3 regions of the Chryseobacterium sp. FW101-FHT12H09 genome follow, and region 1 is predicted to be linked to each of the others. Evidence: riboswitches for the same ligand, from Rfam matches in the RefSeq annotation. Region 1 holds a riboswitch; each other region holds the start of a gene.
The links. A riboswitch is a leader RNA that binds a small molecule or an ion and turns the genes downstream of it on or off. The one in region 1 is predicted to bind S-adenosylmethionine.
Positions count from the first base shown of each region.

Region 2: linked by a shared signal. The riboswitch ahead of AC3WRL_RS09305 (SusC/RagA family TonB-linked outer membrane protein) and the one ahead of AC3WRL_RS06140 (TonB-dependent receptor plug domain-containing protein) in region 1 are both predicted to bind S-adenosylmethionine.
Region 3: linked by a shared signal. The riboswitch ahead of AC3WRL_RS10030 (alpha/beta fold hydrolase) and the one ahead of AC3WRL_RS06140 (TonB-dependent receptor plug domain-containing protein) in region 1 are both predicted to bind S-adenosylmethionine.

Region 1 covers NZ_JBYTCP010000002.1:100,469-105,259, reverse strand. The annotation lists gene AC3WRL_RS06145 (TonB-dependent receptor domain-containing protein) at 1-1,129, opposite strand, end outside; SAM-I-IV-variant riboswitch at 1,330-1,429, shown strand; gene AC3WRL_RS06140 (TonB-dependent receptor plug domain-containing protein) at 1,736-4,480, shown strand; gene AC3WRL_RS06135 (aconitate hydratase) at 4,553-4,791, opposite strand, start outside.
Region 2 covers NZ_JBYTCP010000002.1:776,840-781,630, forward strand. The annotation lists gene AC3WRL_RS09290 (GYDIA family GHMP kinase) at 1-29, shown strand, start outside; gene pckA (phosphoenolpyruvate carboxykinase (ATP)) at 157-1,773, shown strand; gene AC3WRL_RS09300 (type II 3-dehydroquinate dehydratase) at 1,850-2,254, opposite strand; SAM riboswitch class I at 2,498-2,594, shown strand; gene AC3WRL_RS09305 (SusC/RagA family TonB-linked outer membrane protein) at 2,678-4,791, shown strand, end outside.
Region 3 covers NZ_JBYTCP010000002.1:924,829-929,619, reverse strand. The annotation lists gene AC3WRL_RS10035 (ACT domain-containing protein) at 1-797, opposite strand, end outside; gene AC3WRL_RS10030 (alpha/beta fold hydrolase) at 825-1,799, opposite strand; SAM riboswitch class I at 1,864-1,973, opposite strand; gene AC3WRL_RS10025 (MGH1-like glycoside hydrolase domain-containing protein) at 2,159-4,765, shown strand.

The DNA.
Region 1 (4,791 bases):
GCTTTTCATATAATCCTCCAAAACTTACTTTTCCACCATCAAGAATTTTAATTGGCTGGGAATAATCAATTTTGAAATTGGCTATTTTCATGTCAGATTCGTTGTTTAGTAAGATGCCATCTGAAAATCTCGGGAAAGTCTCATCAGGATTAATATAAGTGATATCCCTAAAGACATTATTCTGATCAAACTTACTGGTAGATTTAGTATATCCGAATTGGAAATCTAGTTTCTGAGATTTATCACTAAAGCGTTTCTGATAAGTCACAACAGCTTCCTGTCTTAAGTTGTTTGTATAGGCAGCATCAAATGCATGAAAATTACCCTCTCTTATGCTATCTTTGATTGGAATATATGGTAGATCGGCAAAACCATTGCTGTCAGTATAGTTGCTATTTCTATTGTGATAAATGTCGTAGTTTAATAATAATCTGTCCTGGCCTAAATCAAATGTTAATCCTGACTTTGCAAAATAGCCACGACCAACCCTATCCGTATTACTTAGTAATAAGTCATTTTGATTCGAGTTTAGCATACTTTCACGATAATTCTGACCAAAATTCAATTGCCATCCGAAATATTTATTTCGGGCATTTAAATTTAAAGAATTAGTGGTTCTATTTCTGAATTTACCATAATTGCTAAAAGAATAGTTTCCTGAATAGGTTGCTGTTAGGTATTTATTAGCATTTTTATTCGTAATGATATTCATGATTGCACCCCCTGAAGTTGCTGGAAATTCAGCTCCAGGTTGTGTAATGACTTCAATCCTGTCTACCGAATTAGCTGGCATTCCTTCCAGAAAAGAATTAAGTTCATTGGACGTAATATTCAAGGGACGCCCATTAAGATAGACATCAAGTATTTTTCCCTGATACATCATTCCTGCAATATCTGTTGAAACAAGCCCTGGAAGTTTTTTGATTCCTTCTAATACATTCCCGTTATTAAGCTGAGGTTGCTCAGAGAAATCGAAAATTGTTCGGTCTGCTTTCTGTTCAACGGCTTTTTTAGTTTTGGTCATTACAACCTCTTCAATTTGCTTTTCCTTTACCTGATTATTGGTCTTTTCCTGTGCATGTATAACTGTAATACCTAGAAAAGATAAAACGAGTATAATTTTTTTCATAATGTTTTTTTACTACTACTTGGTTAGACGCGTAAAAGTAAATTTTGTTACAAGAATCTTTTCTTGTATCATATGATATTTCCCTAAATGTGCCAAGAATACATTAAATTATAGACTCTAAGGACTTGGATTGATTTTGCGATTAATGTAATTTTTCCGTGAATTATTTTTTTATTTGCAAAATAGTTATATCTTTGCCCCATAATTATCAAGAATCTCATAGATGGGATAGCAACCTGCAAAACAAGCAAGGTGCTGAAATAGATAAGCCGACTCAGTTTCGGAAAAAATGTTTACTCTATTCTTCCCATCTTATAATTTTTGTTTTAAAGTATAAATCAATGTTTAAGAACACGGGAAATGACACCACAATGAATTTGACTTTTTGTCTACCGGATACTGAAGCGAAGCTTCAGTATTCCCATCAATATGCATATCATTATTTGATGTGTATGTGTTGCTGTTCTTAGTTTTCTATAGTTTCTATTAACTAATAAATCCGTTTATCGTTTCCGTAATAGCCTTGTATCCCAGGGTTACGGAATTTCTATTGCTTAAAAGTTTTAAGCAGATAATCATTAATACAAAAAATTAAAAATAAAACACATGCGCAATTTTAAACACAGAAGTATTATTACTTCAGCCACCCTTATTTCGACATTTTATTATGCTCAATCGGATACTTTGAAATCTAAAAAAATTGATGAGGTGGTTCTACTTGGATCCAGAGGATCTGGTAGATCACTAACAGATACACCCGTTCCGGTAGATGTTATTAATATCTCAAAAATATTGAAACAAAGCCCTGTCAACAATATCAGTCAGGCCTTAAACTATATAGTCCCTTCTTTTTCTTCTACATCACATACTGTGAATGATGGAACCGATTTTGTCGATCCGGCACAACTAAGAGGGTTAGGACCGGATCAGGTTTTAGTCTTACTTAATGGAAAAAGAAGACACCAATCTTCACTGATTAACGTTACCCTTACACCTGGAAGAGGTTCTGTAGGAACAGACCTTAATGCTATTCCTGCTTTTGCATTGGATAAAATCGAAGTATTAAGAGACGGTGCTTCTGCACAATATGGTTCCGATGCGATTGCCGGAGTTGTCAATTTAGGTCTTAAAAAGAGATTAGGTTTTTCCGGTCAACTATTTTTGGGTGGATATGCTTCACCTGTTACCAATAATTTTTCGGGAGGCTTGGATGGAGAAACCATTTCCTTAGATCTTAATTATGGTTTTAAATTGGGGAAACAAGGTTTTTTTAATATTACCACATCAACGCAATATCGGGATCCTTATTCAAGAGCAGGGGTGAGAAATGGTGATATTTACAATGCCTATAATGCCATTAACTATAGAGCAGCACAAGATGGAGTGGACATTGATGGATTGTATAAAAATATTGGTAATACACTTAATAACCAACATATTATCAATGCGATCAAGCAATATGCAACAAAAGTAAATTACTTTTCATCTAGTTTACAGTCGCAAATTTCAAATGCAAATAGTATTTCAACATTACAGGGATTACTGGGTGGAGACGTTACTAATGATGAACTTGCTTACAGAGGATTGGAACGAAAAGATTTCAGTATCAGAGCTGGACAATCGAAACTGCAGTCGGCACAGGTGTACTATAATTCAGAAGTTCCTATTAATGATGACTGGAAAGTTTATTCTTTTGGTGGTTATAGCTACAGGTTAGGAAATGCGGGTGGTTTTTTCCGTTTACCAAATACGGAAAGGAATATCAATTTTATTACCCCTAACGGATATTTACCACAGATTGAAGCAACCATTAATGACTATTCTTATGCAGCTGGAATTAAAGGAAAATTGAATGGCTGGAATGTAGACCTAAGCAATACTTTTGGTAAAAACATATTCAATTTCGGAGTAGTAAATACTTTTAATTCTTCCCTGGTTAATAACTCTCCAAGAAGTTTTGATGCCGGAGGTTTAGAGTTTTTACAGAACACACTTAATCTTGATTTCTCAAAAAAATATGACGTACTACATGGGCTAAACATAGCTTTAGGAGGAGAGTACCGTTACGAAAATTATAAAGTGAATGTGGGTAAAGAAAACTCTTATGCTTCTTATGATATTTTTGGAAATGTAGTCACAGTCAATACTCCTAAAAATGAGTTGGTAACCGATTTTTTTGGAAATACCAGACCTGCCGGTTCACAGGTATTTCCGGGTTTCAGCCCTGATAATGCAGTTTCTGGTAATAGAAATAGTGTTGCGGGATATTTGGATGTTGAACTGGAGCCAACTGATTGGTGGTTGGTAGAAGGAGCATTACGATATGAGAATTATTCAGATTTTGGATCAACATTCAATTATAAATTTGCGACCAATGTAAAATTGGTTGATAATTTCAATTGGAGAGGTGCTGTATCTACAGGGTTTAGAGCACCATCATTGGCTCAGATTTATTATAGTTCAACATCTACGTTGATTCAGCAGGGACAGACTACACAGGTGGGAACCTTTAGAAATAATTCTGAAGCGGCACAGGCTTTGGGAATTCCAAAATTGAAACAGGAAACATCACAATCTTATAGCACAGGCGTTACATGGAAAGTTCCAAAATTGAATCTTACCCTAACAGCGGATGTTTATTATATTAAGATTAAAGACAGGGTAGTATTGACGGATTTATTTTCCCGTCCGGAAGGCACCTTTACCCCGGGATCTGACCAAGCTGTTCTTCAAAATGCTTTTGATCTTGCCAGGGCTAGCGCTGCTAATTTCTTTGCTAATGCAGTTGATTCACAAACAAAAGGGCTTGATCTTACTATTTCACAGACCACGAGATTAGGTTCTGGAATTAGCCTGGAAAACTATTTTGGTTTCAATCTTAATCAGACCAAAAGGATTGGTGAGATCCATGCGTCTCCCAAGTTAGTAAGTCAAATTGATAGTTATTTTTCAGAGCCTAACAGAGTGTATTTTGAAGAAGCAGTTCCTCGTGTAAAAGCTACTCTTTCGAATGCTCTAAAATTTTCTGCCTTTAATGTTCTGGTAAGAAATTCTTTCTTTGGTAAGGTAACAGATGCTGATGTTTTGGATGCTAACTTTGATGGAGTTGTAGGTAAACAGGAACATTTTGTATTGAATAATCGCTTTGTAACCGATCTTTCTGTTGGATATGATTTTAATAAAAATGTTTCAGCAACAATAGGAAGTAATAATATATTCAATGTTATGCCTTCTAAAAATCCTCTTATCAATTCTTTAACTGCAGATAATCAGTTTGTTTATTCGAGACAGGTTTCCCAATATGGTATTGGTGGGAGATTTTTATTCGCAAGAGTTGAATTTAAATTTTAATAATATAATCCAAACTGGAAAAGAAAAAGCCTCGCATTTGCGAGGCTTTAATTATATAGAACTAAAATTTATTTAGTTTTCCTGTTTCTTGATAAGGTTTAGCGCAGAACCTGCTTTGAACCAGTCAATTTGTTGAGCATTGTACGTATGGTTTGCCATAATAATGTCTTTTGTTCCATCAGCATGTACAAATTCTAGTGTAAGCTGTTTTTCTGGGGCAAACTGATCAAGATCTAAGAAGTTAACAGTATCATCTTCTAAGATTTTATCATAATCAGCTTCATTAGCAAATGTTAACCCTAACATACCTT
Region 2 (4,791 bases), 680 kb from region 1:
TTGATTGGGATAATATAATTAACTCATAAACAACAATTTACAACTCTTCATTTTTCTTTGTCATTCTGACTTATATCATTATATTTAACCACCTTTAACAATAAATTAATATTTAATTTTGTTGGACTAAAAAAAGAAATAGAAAATATAAGTAAAATGAAACACGCTAAAATCATCCAGGATTTACAAAAATTAGGGATTAAAGGAGACTATGAAGTAATATATAATCCTTCTTATGAGGAATTATTTCAAGCAGAAGTTTCTCCCGAAAATCAGGGTTTTGAAAGAGCTGAACTTACGGAATCTGGTGCAGTATCAGTAAAAACGGGAATTTTTACAGGCCGTTCTCCTAAAGACAGATATATTGTTCAGGATGATGTTACAAGAGACACAATTTTCTGGGATGGTAAAGTGAATTTACCTACAACAGCAGAAATCTTTCAGTCTTGTAAAGAATTAGTGCTAAACCAACTTTCTTCTTCTAAGAAAATTTATGTTGTAGATGCTTTTTGTGGAACAAATGCTGATACAAGACTTAAAGTAAGATTCATTGTAGAAGTTGCATGGCAGGCGCATTTCGTTACTAATATGTTCATCCGTCCATCTCATTTTGAGCTGGAAAACTTTGGAGAGCCGGATTTCACTGTAGTGAATGGGTCTAAAACAACTAATCCAAACTGGGAGGCTCAGGGATTAAATTCTGAGAACTTTGTAATGTTCAACCTTACTGAAAAACTTCAGATCATTGGTGGAACATGGTATGGAGGAGAAATGAAAAAAGGAATGTTTGCTATGATGAATTATTATCTTCCTTTGAAAGGTATGGCATCAATGCACTGTTCTGCAAATGTAGGTGAAGAAGGAGATGTTGCCTTATTCTTTGGTCTTTCCGGAACAGGAAAAACGACTTTATCTGCAGATCCTAAAAGATATCTGATTGGTGATGACGAACACGGTTGGGATAATAATGGAGTATTCAATTACGAAGGTGGTTGCTATGCTAAAGTAATTGATTTATCAGAAGAAAAAGAACCGGATATTTTCAGAGCGATTAAGAGAGATGCACTTTTAGAAAATGTTGTTGTTCATAATGGGGTTTCTGATTATACAGATGGTTCAATCACGGAAAATACAAGAGTTTCTTACCCGATTTATCATATCAACAAAATTGTTTTGCCTTCTAAGGCCGGACATGCAAAAAAGATAGTTTATCTTTCTGCTGATGCGTTCGGAGTATTACCTCCGGTTTCTATATTGGATGAAAACCAAGCTCAGTATCACTTCCTGTGTGGATACACTTCTAAATTAGCTGGAACTGAAAGAGGAATTACTTCTCCAGAACCATCGTTCTCACCTGCATTTGGTGAGGCATTCTTAACATTACACCCAACTATGTATTCTAAAACACTGATTGGTAAAATGAAAGAACACGGTGCAAAAGCTTATTTGGTAAATACAGGTTGGAATGGTACTGGTAAAAGAATTTCTTTAAAAGATACAAGAGCCATTATTGATGCGATCATTGATGGGTCTATCGAAAATGCTCCTAAGACGAGAATTCCAATTATGAATTTAGAGATTCCTACTTCTTTACCAAATGTTACGGAAGGTATTCTAGATCCTAGAAATACGTATAATGATGCAACTGAATGGGAAGAAAAAGCAAAAGATCTAGCTTCAAGATACATTAAAAACTTCGAACAGTATTGTAATACTGAAGAGGGGAAAAAGCTTATTGCTTCAGGTCCGCAATTACAGGAACAAACAATTTAAGACAAACCATCTTAATATAAAATTAAAGCCTCATCATTGATGAGGCTTTTTTATTTTTTTCTTTTGTGACCAAAAATTAGAAGCTCAACAGCGCTAATCTGTAACCTTGTAAGCCAAAGCCTGATAATACCGCATCAGTATATGCAGCAGTCACAGACTTCTGACGAAACTCTTCTCTTTTATAAATGTTGCTGATATGGACTTCAATTTTAGGCTTTTGAATGTTTTTTAAACAATCAGCTATAGCATAAGAATAGTGGGTAAAAGCTCCCGGATTTATTACTAAAGCATCAAAATTATCTTCCTGAAGTCTGTTGATCAGTTCACCTTCAATGTTAGATTGATAATAGTTCAGCTCTTGAGTAGGAAATTCCGATCTTAATTTATCTAAATATTCCGCCATTGAAATTGTTCCGTAAATTTCCGGTTCTCTCGTTCCTAGCAAATTAAGATTTGGACCGTTTACAATTAAAATTTTCATACTATAAAATTAAAAAGTTTTTTTGATTAGCATTTATATTTCTGTCTTTTATTTCAATAAGGTGGATTACATTATTTTTAATGATATTTCTCATGTTTGAAAATTTAACATTTTTTCTAAAGCTCTATTGATAGGCAGTTTATGTAAAAATTTAGTTAATTTTTGAGAAATTTTAATAAAAAATTTAATAGTCTACTTGTTTTATAGACTAATTGTTTTTAGATTTGCACCCATATTTCGATCGGCTTATAAAGAAAGATGGAGGGAACTGACCCTGTGAAATCTTAACAACCTGCATAATGCAAGGTGTTACATTCAGCCTTTTAAGGGAAAATAAGCATTAGGTTAATCAAATTTATTGATGCCCTTTGCTGTATTTTCCGCAAAGGGTTATTTTTTAATATTTCATAAATAAAATTGATTATGGTTAGTAAAAATTTATTTAAGGCTAAAATTTGGATTCCACCAAGTGCTTTGTTTTTCTTAGGAATTATGAGTGTGAATGGTCAGGAAGCAAAGCCTAAAAAAGATACACTTCGGGAAAAAGATATTGATGAAGTTGTCGTAGTTGCTTACGGTAAAGCAAAAAAAACAAGTTATACAGGTTCTGTAGCAACAATCTCAAGTGAAAAGATTAATAACAGACCAGTTACTAATATTACCAAGGCACTGGAAGGGCAAGTGGCAGGACTGCAGGCAGTAAGTTCCTCCGGACAACCTGGAGCCACAGCAACGATACGTATCAGAGGGATCGGATCTATCAGTGCTTCAAGCAATCCTTTATTTGTTGTAGATGGAATTCCTTTTGATGGAAACATTAATTCTATCAGTCCAAACGATATTGAGTCTATCAGTGTTTTGAAAGATGCTACAGCGAGTTCTTTATATGGATCACGAGGGGCAAATGGTGTTATAATAGTAACAACAAAATCCGGAAAAAAAGGCGAGCCTCGAATCAACTTTAATATGAGCCAGGGTTTTTCCAGCAGAGCAGTAAAAGATTATGAGCAGGTAAATACAGATCAGTATTTTCAATTGTATTGGGAAGCTTTGAGGAATGGATATCAATCAACTCAGATATCTTCACAACAGGCAGCACAGATGGCTACAAACAATTTGGTGAACGAATTGGGAATTAATCCTTATGGACCAAATTATGCTCAGCCAGTAGGAACCGATGGAAAGCTTTTACCTGGAGCTAAGGCTTTATGGAATGATGACTGGCGGGATATTCTTCAGAGAGTAGCTTCAAGAAATCAAGTCGATCTTGATTTCAGCGGTGGAAATGAGAAAGGGAATTACTTTTTTTCATTAGGGTATTTGGATGATAAAGGAATTGCCATTGGTTCTGGTTTTAAAAAATACAGCACCAGATTAAAAATTAATAATGAAGTCAAAAAATGGTTAACTATTGGTGCTAATTTAAGTTATACCAATAGTCTTCAGGAAGCTCCACCTTCTTCAGATTCAAGAACAGATAATATCATTAATGCAGCAAGAGTAATTCCTTCTTTTTATCCATATTATGAAAGAAATCCGGATGGAAGTTACATACTGGATGCCAATGGAAACAATATCTATGACTTTGGAAAATACAGACCAACAAGTGCTTTGCAGAATCAAAATGCTGCGGCAACTTTACCTTTAGATAAAAACGAAAACAGAGAAGATAATTTTTCAGGAAAAGGATTTTTAGACTTTACTTTTTTACCAGAGTTAAAATTTAAATCAAGCTTCTCAGTTGACCTGGTCAATTATAATGGACATTATTATTCTAATCCATTGTTGGGCGAGGGGAGTGAAATAGGTGGTTCTGTAACGAAAACAAATTCGAGAACCCTATCTTATACAACCAGTAATATTTTGACCTATGATAAAAAATTCAACCAGCACCATTTCAATATTCTGGCAGGGCAGGAATTTTATCATTATGAATATCAAACAATATCTGGAAACAGAAGTCAGTTTTCTCTGCCTTATTATTATGAGCCGGATGCAGCTGCCCTGTTGGGAGGATTCAGTGGGAATAGTGATAAATTAGGTCTACTGAGTTTTTTAGGTAAAGCAGAATATGATTTTAAAAACACTTACTTTATTTCAGGGTCTGTAAGAGCGGATGGTTCTTCAAGATTTTCACCTGAAAATAGATGGGGAACTTTCTGGTCTGTGGGAGGTTCATGGAAAGCCTCAAATGAAAGTTTTATTAAGAATTTGAATTTCTTTAATCAGCTTACTCTTCGTGCAAGTTACGGAGGTCAGGGAAATGATAAATTAAGTACATATTATGCTTATCAGAGTTTATATGCATTTTACAATAATCTTGGTGAAGGAGGAACTGTAGCAAGCAGACTTCCAACTCCGAATTTAAAATGGGAGACAAATCTCAATTTAAATGTAGGATTAGAGTTTGCAATACTTAACAATAGAGTTAAAGGGAATGTAGAGTATTTCCAACGCCAGAGTAAGGATCTTTTATTTGACAGACCATTAGCTCCTTCTCTTGGTTTTACCGGGTATTCTGCCAATATTGGTGAATT
Region 3 (4,791 bases), 820 kb from region 1:
ACTAGATCAAATCCATTTTCTGCCAAGGCATGATAGTTTTTAACAAAGTCCTTACTTGCCGTATTATCAACTACTATTAAATTTTCCAATTGATTTTCTCTTGAAAAATTAATTAGCTCATCAACATTTGAAGGGCTTTCCGCTATTAAAACCTCATCATTCCAGTTACTGTCGAAACCTTTTTTATTGAATGCTATTTTCCTTGAGTTCGCAACTGCTACTACTTTAAGGTCAATTTTTTTTCGTCTTTTGATTTCTTCTGAAGATTGTAAAACCTGATCAATTAGAGTTTTTCCAACATTTCCATGTCCTATTATTGCCAGATGAACTGTTTTAGGTTTTTTTGATATTTCAGATTCGATGATATTTTTAGTTTTTTCGTCTTGTGAAGAGGTTACTACGATATTTACTCTTTTTTCGCTTGCTATTTGATTGAGAAGTAATGGGAATACATTATTTCTAGCCAACTCTGCAAGTACTTTATTAAGGTCCTCAGCTACAAAACCTAAGACAGAAACATTGTTAATACTGTAGATCTGAGAAACTTTCCCGGATTTTCTTTCTGATTCAAATTCATCAATCAGACAATTTACAGCCTTTTCAGAATCATCTTCGTGAACCAGAATTGATAATCCGTTTTCAATAGCCTGTTGTGAAATTACTCCAACACTAATCCGTGCTAAAGTAAGTGCTTTAAAAATTCTTCCATCAATACCGATTTCTCCCAGGAAATCTTCACCCTCAAATTTGATAATTGATCTATTTTTTAAAAATTTTATTTCGTTAGCATTTTTCATCTGTTCATTCTTTATTGTTTAGTGTTGCTACAGGAAATTTTGTGTTCGCTTAATTTCAGTCTGTAACAAGATGTTTTTAATGATATTATTTAATTGTTTATATTCCATTAGGAAGGCATCGTGCCCATGTATTGAGGTGATCTCGTGATAAGAAACATTCTCTTTTTTGCCTGTCAGTTTTTCAAAACACATCCGGATTTCTGAAGCAGGAAAGAATAGATCTGTATCAACGGAGATCAAGTGCATTCGTGCCTGAATTTTCTCCAACCTATTTTCTTCAGCGTTGATGTTCATAAGTAAATGATTCATTAGCTTGTAAGATTTCAAACTAAATCTTTCATTAAGAGCCTTTCCATGATAAACAAGCCAATCTTCTGATTCAAGCTTTTGTTTTTCTGTATTGTATTTATTTTGAAATCTGTCGTTTAAAGATTGTGGAGTCCTGTAACACAACATCGCATGAATTCTGGCTTTTTGTAATGGTTCATCATTTCCGTTCAATAAAAACTTCTGAACCAAACACTGAGCATGAAGCCAATCGTGTGTTTTAAAATCACAGGCAATAGGAATGAATATTTCAGCCAGTTGTGGATTTTTCACCAACATTTCCCAGCCTATTCCCCCTCCAAGAGAGCCTCCAATGATGGCGTACAAATTTTTAATATTTAAAAACTCAAGACCCTTTAAAAATATATTTGCAATATCTGAAGGTGTAAAGTCCTCATACTCATCAATTAAAAAATGATCATAACCGTTTCCTGGAATATTAAAACACAGAACGGTATAAGAATTAATATCAATAACTTCTCCTTCTCCCACTAACTGCTTCCACCAACCATTTTTCCCTGAAACATTTGAGTTTCCTGTTAAAGCGTGGTTAATTAAAATAATGGGTGCAGTAAACAATTCTTTCCCGAAGAGCTGATAACTCAACGGGATATGGTATTCCTTTCCGGAATAGGTTTGATACGAAAGATTAATATGTTTTAGTTCTGTTTTCAATTCTATTATATATTACTTATAACACAATTGAAAATGCCACGAGAAATGGCTGAAGAACTTCAGTAAGTTATCTGTCCAAAATAAATATTTGGTAGAACGTAGCACCTTCTTCGCTTGCACAAAGGGTTGCTAAGGTTTCATAGGGTCTAATCCCTCAACCTTTCTTGATAACATTTTCAATATTTGAATGATCGAGCTGCAAAGATAGTTCATTTTATTTTAAATTTTTACAAAAAAAATTTTTTTTCTCAAAAACCCTCTAATTATAAGAGTTACAAGGATATGTTAAGAATTATTCAGATAGAAAAAATTGGAATTATTTTTCAAAAAAATTAACTTCGTAGTGAAAATGATGATTTATGACCGCAGAAAAACAAAGATTACAAGATATCAACTGGAAAAGTTGGGGCCCTTATGTAAGCAATAGACAATGGGGTAATGTTCGTGAAGATTATAGCCCTAATGGCAATGCCTGGAACTTTACAAACCACGACAAAGCTGAAAGTTATTCTTATCGATGGGGGGAAGAAGGAATTGCAGGAATATCCGACACCAAACAGCTTTTTTGCTTTGCTCTTTCGTTCTGGAACAAGAAAGATAAAATGGTAAAAGAACGTTTTTTTGGATTGAGCAACCCTCAGGGAAATCATGGGGAAGATATCAAAGAAATCTTTTACTACCTGGACAACACTCCTACACATAGCTATATGAAGATGGTATACAAGTATCCCATCAATGAATTTCCTTATGACCATCTGGTTTCTGAAAATGGAAGACGCAGCAAAAAAGAGGCTGAATATGAAATTATTGATACAGGAATTTTTGATAATAATGAATATTTTGACATTTTTATTGAATATTGCAAGGCAGAAACCAATGACATTCTGGTACGGGTTTCTATCCATAACAGAAGCCAACAGGATGCACCTATAGTCGTAGCTCCAACCGCATGGTTCAGAAATAACTGGAAATGGGGTTACAATACTTATAAAGGCATGTTGAATGCTTCAAATGAAGGCTGTATTGATATCAATCACGACAGTGTTTCTATTAAAAAGTTTTATTCAAGAAATACAAATGCAAGAAGTGCCTTTTGTGATAATGAAACAAATACACGGAAATTATATGGAGTCCCATTTATTGAAAACACCTATTTCAAAGATGGAATAAATGATTATATCATTCATAAAAGTAATAGTATCAATCCTGAAAAAAGAGGATCAAAAGCTTCTTTTATCATCGATGAAATAATTGGCGGTGGCCAGTCAAAAACTTTTGATTTCAGATTATCACCCGAAGATACGGATGAGCCTTTTTACCAGTTTGAAGAAATCTTCAATACCCGAATTGCCGAAGCAAATGAATTCTATAATGAAGTTCAGCACGATGTAACCAATGAGGATGAAAGAAATGTTCAAAGGCAGGCTTTCGCAGGATTACTTTGGAACAAACAGTTTTACCACTACAACGTTGGAAAATGGCTAAAAGGAGACCCCAATTTTGATGCACCACGGGATTTCTATAACTACGTAAGAAATACAGAGTGGAATCATATGCATAATAAGGATATAATTTCCATGCCTGATAAATGGGAATACCCTTGGTATGCAACCTGGGATCTGGCCTTCCATTGCGTTCCTTATGCATTGATCGACGCACAATTTGCAAAAAACCAACTTCTTCTATTAACAAAGGAATGGTATATGCACCCCAACGGGCAGCTTCCTGCTTATGAATGGAACCTCAGTGATGTAAATCCACCTGTTCACGCATGGTCTTGTTTCAGGGTTTTTAAAATTGATGAAAAAACAAATGGCAAACCAGACTTGTTGTTCCTTGAAAAAGTTTTCCAGAAATTACTTCTGAATTTTACATGGTGGGTGAACCGTAAGGATAAAAATGGTAAGAATATTTTTGGTGGCGGTTTCTTGGGACTCGATAATATTGGTGCATTCGACCGAAATATGGAACTCAAAGATGGCGAACATCTGGAACAGGCAGACGGTACGAGCTGGATGGCAATGTATGCCTTGAATATGATGAGAATAGCTATGGAGCTGGCTCAATATTACCAGGTATATGAGGATATGGCCATTAAATTCTTTGAACATTATCTTTATATTGCAGAAGCTATGGAAAATATGGGTGATGGCAAGGAAGGATTATGGAATGAAGAGGATGGATTTTTCTATGATGTACTCCAATTAGGTGATGGTGAAAGTGTAACCCTTCGCTTGAGAAGTATTGTTGGGCTTATTCCACTATTCGCTGTAGAGATCATCGATCACGGGTTACTGGAAAAAATGCCTAACTTTAAAATAAGAATGGAATGGGTTCTTAAAAACAAACCAGAACTTACAAAATTAGTTTCTCATTGGGATGAAGAAGGCCACGGAAGAAAGCACTTAATGAGCATTTTACGCAAAAACAGATTATCAAAAGTTCTTACCAGAATGCTCGATGAAAAAGAGTTTTTAAGTTCCTATGGAATCAGGGCGATGTCAAAAGTATATGAAGAAAATCCTTTTATATTCTCCGTTCATGGTACTGAAAACGTTGTTTATTATACACCGGCAGAAAGTGACAGCAGGATGTTCGGAGGAAATAGTAACTGGAGAGGACCCATTTGGTTTCCGATTAATTTTCTAATCGTAGAAAGTCTTCAGCGATTTCATTTCTATTATGGCAATAGCTTAAAAGTGGAACTACCAACGGGAAGTGGAGACAAAAGAAACCTTGAAGAAGTGGCCCAGAATATCAGCAATAGACTTTGCTCGATATTTTTAAAAGATGAACAGGGGCAAAGGGCTTTTAATGGTGGAAATAATAAGTTTAATTATGATGAGCATTTTAAGGACTATATCACTTTTTATGAATATTTCCATGGTGACAATGGTCGTGGAGTTGGTGCATCACATCAAACAGGCTGGACCGCTACTGTAGCCAAACTTATGAAACCAAGATAAGATAAAACACCTAAAATACTTCTTTT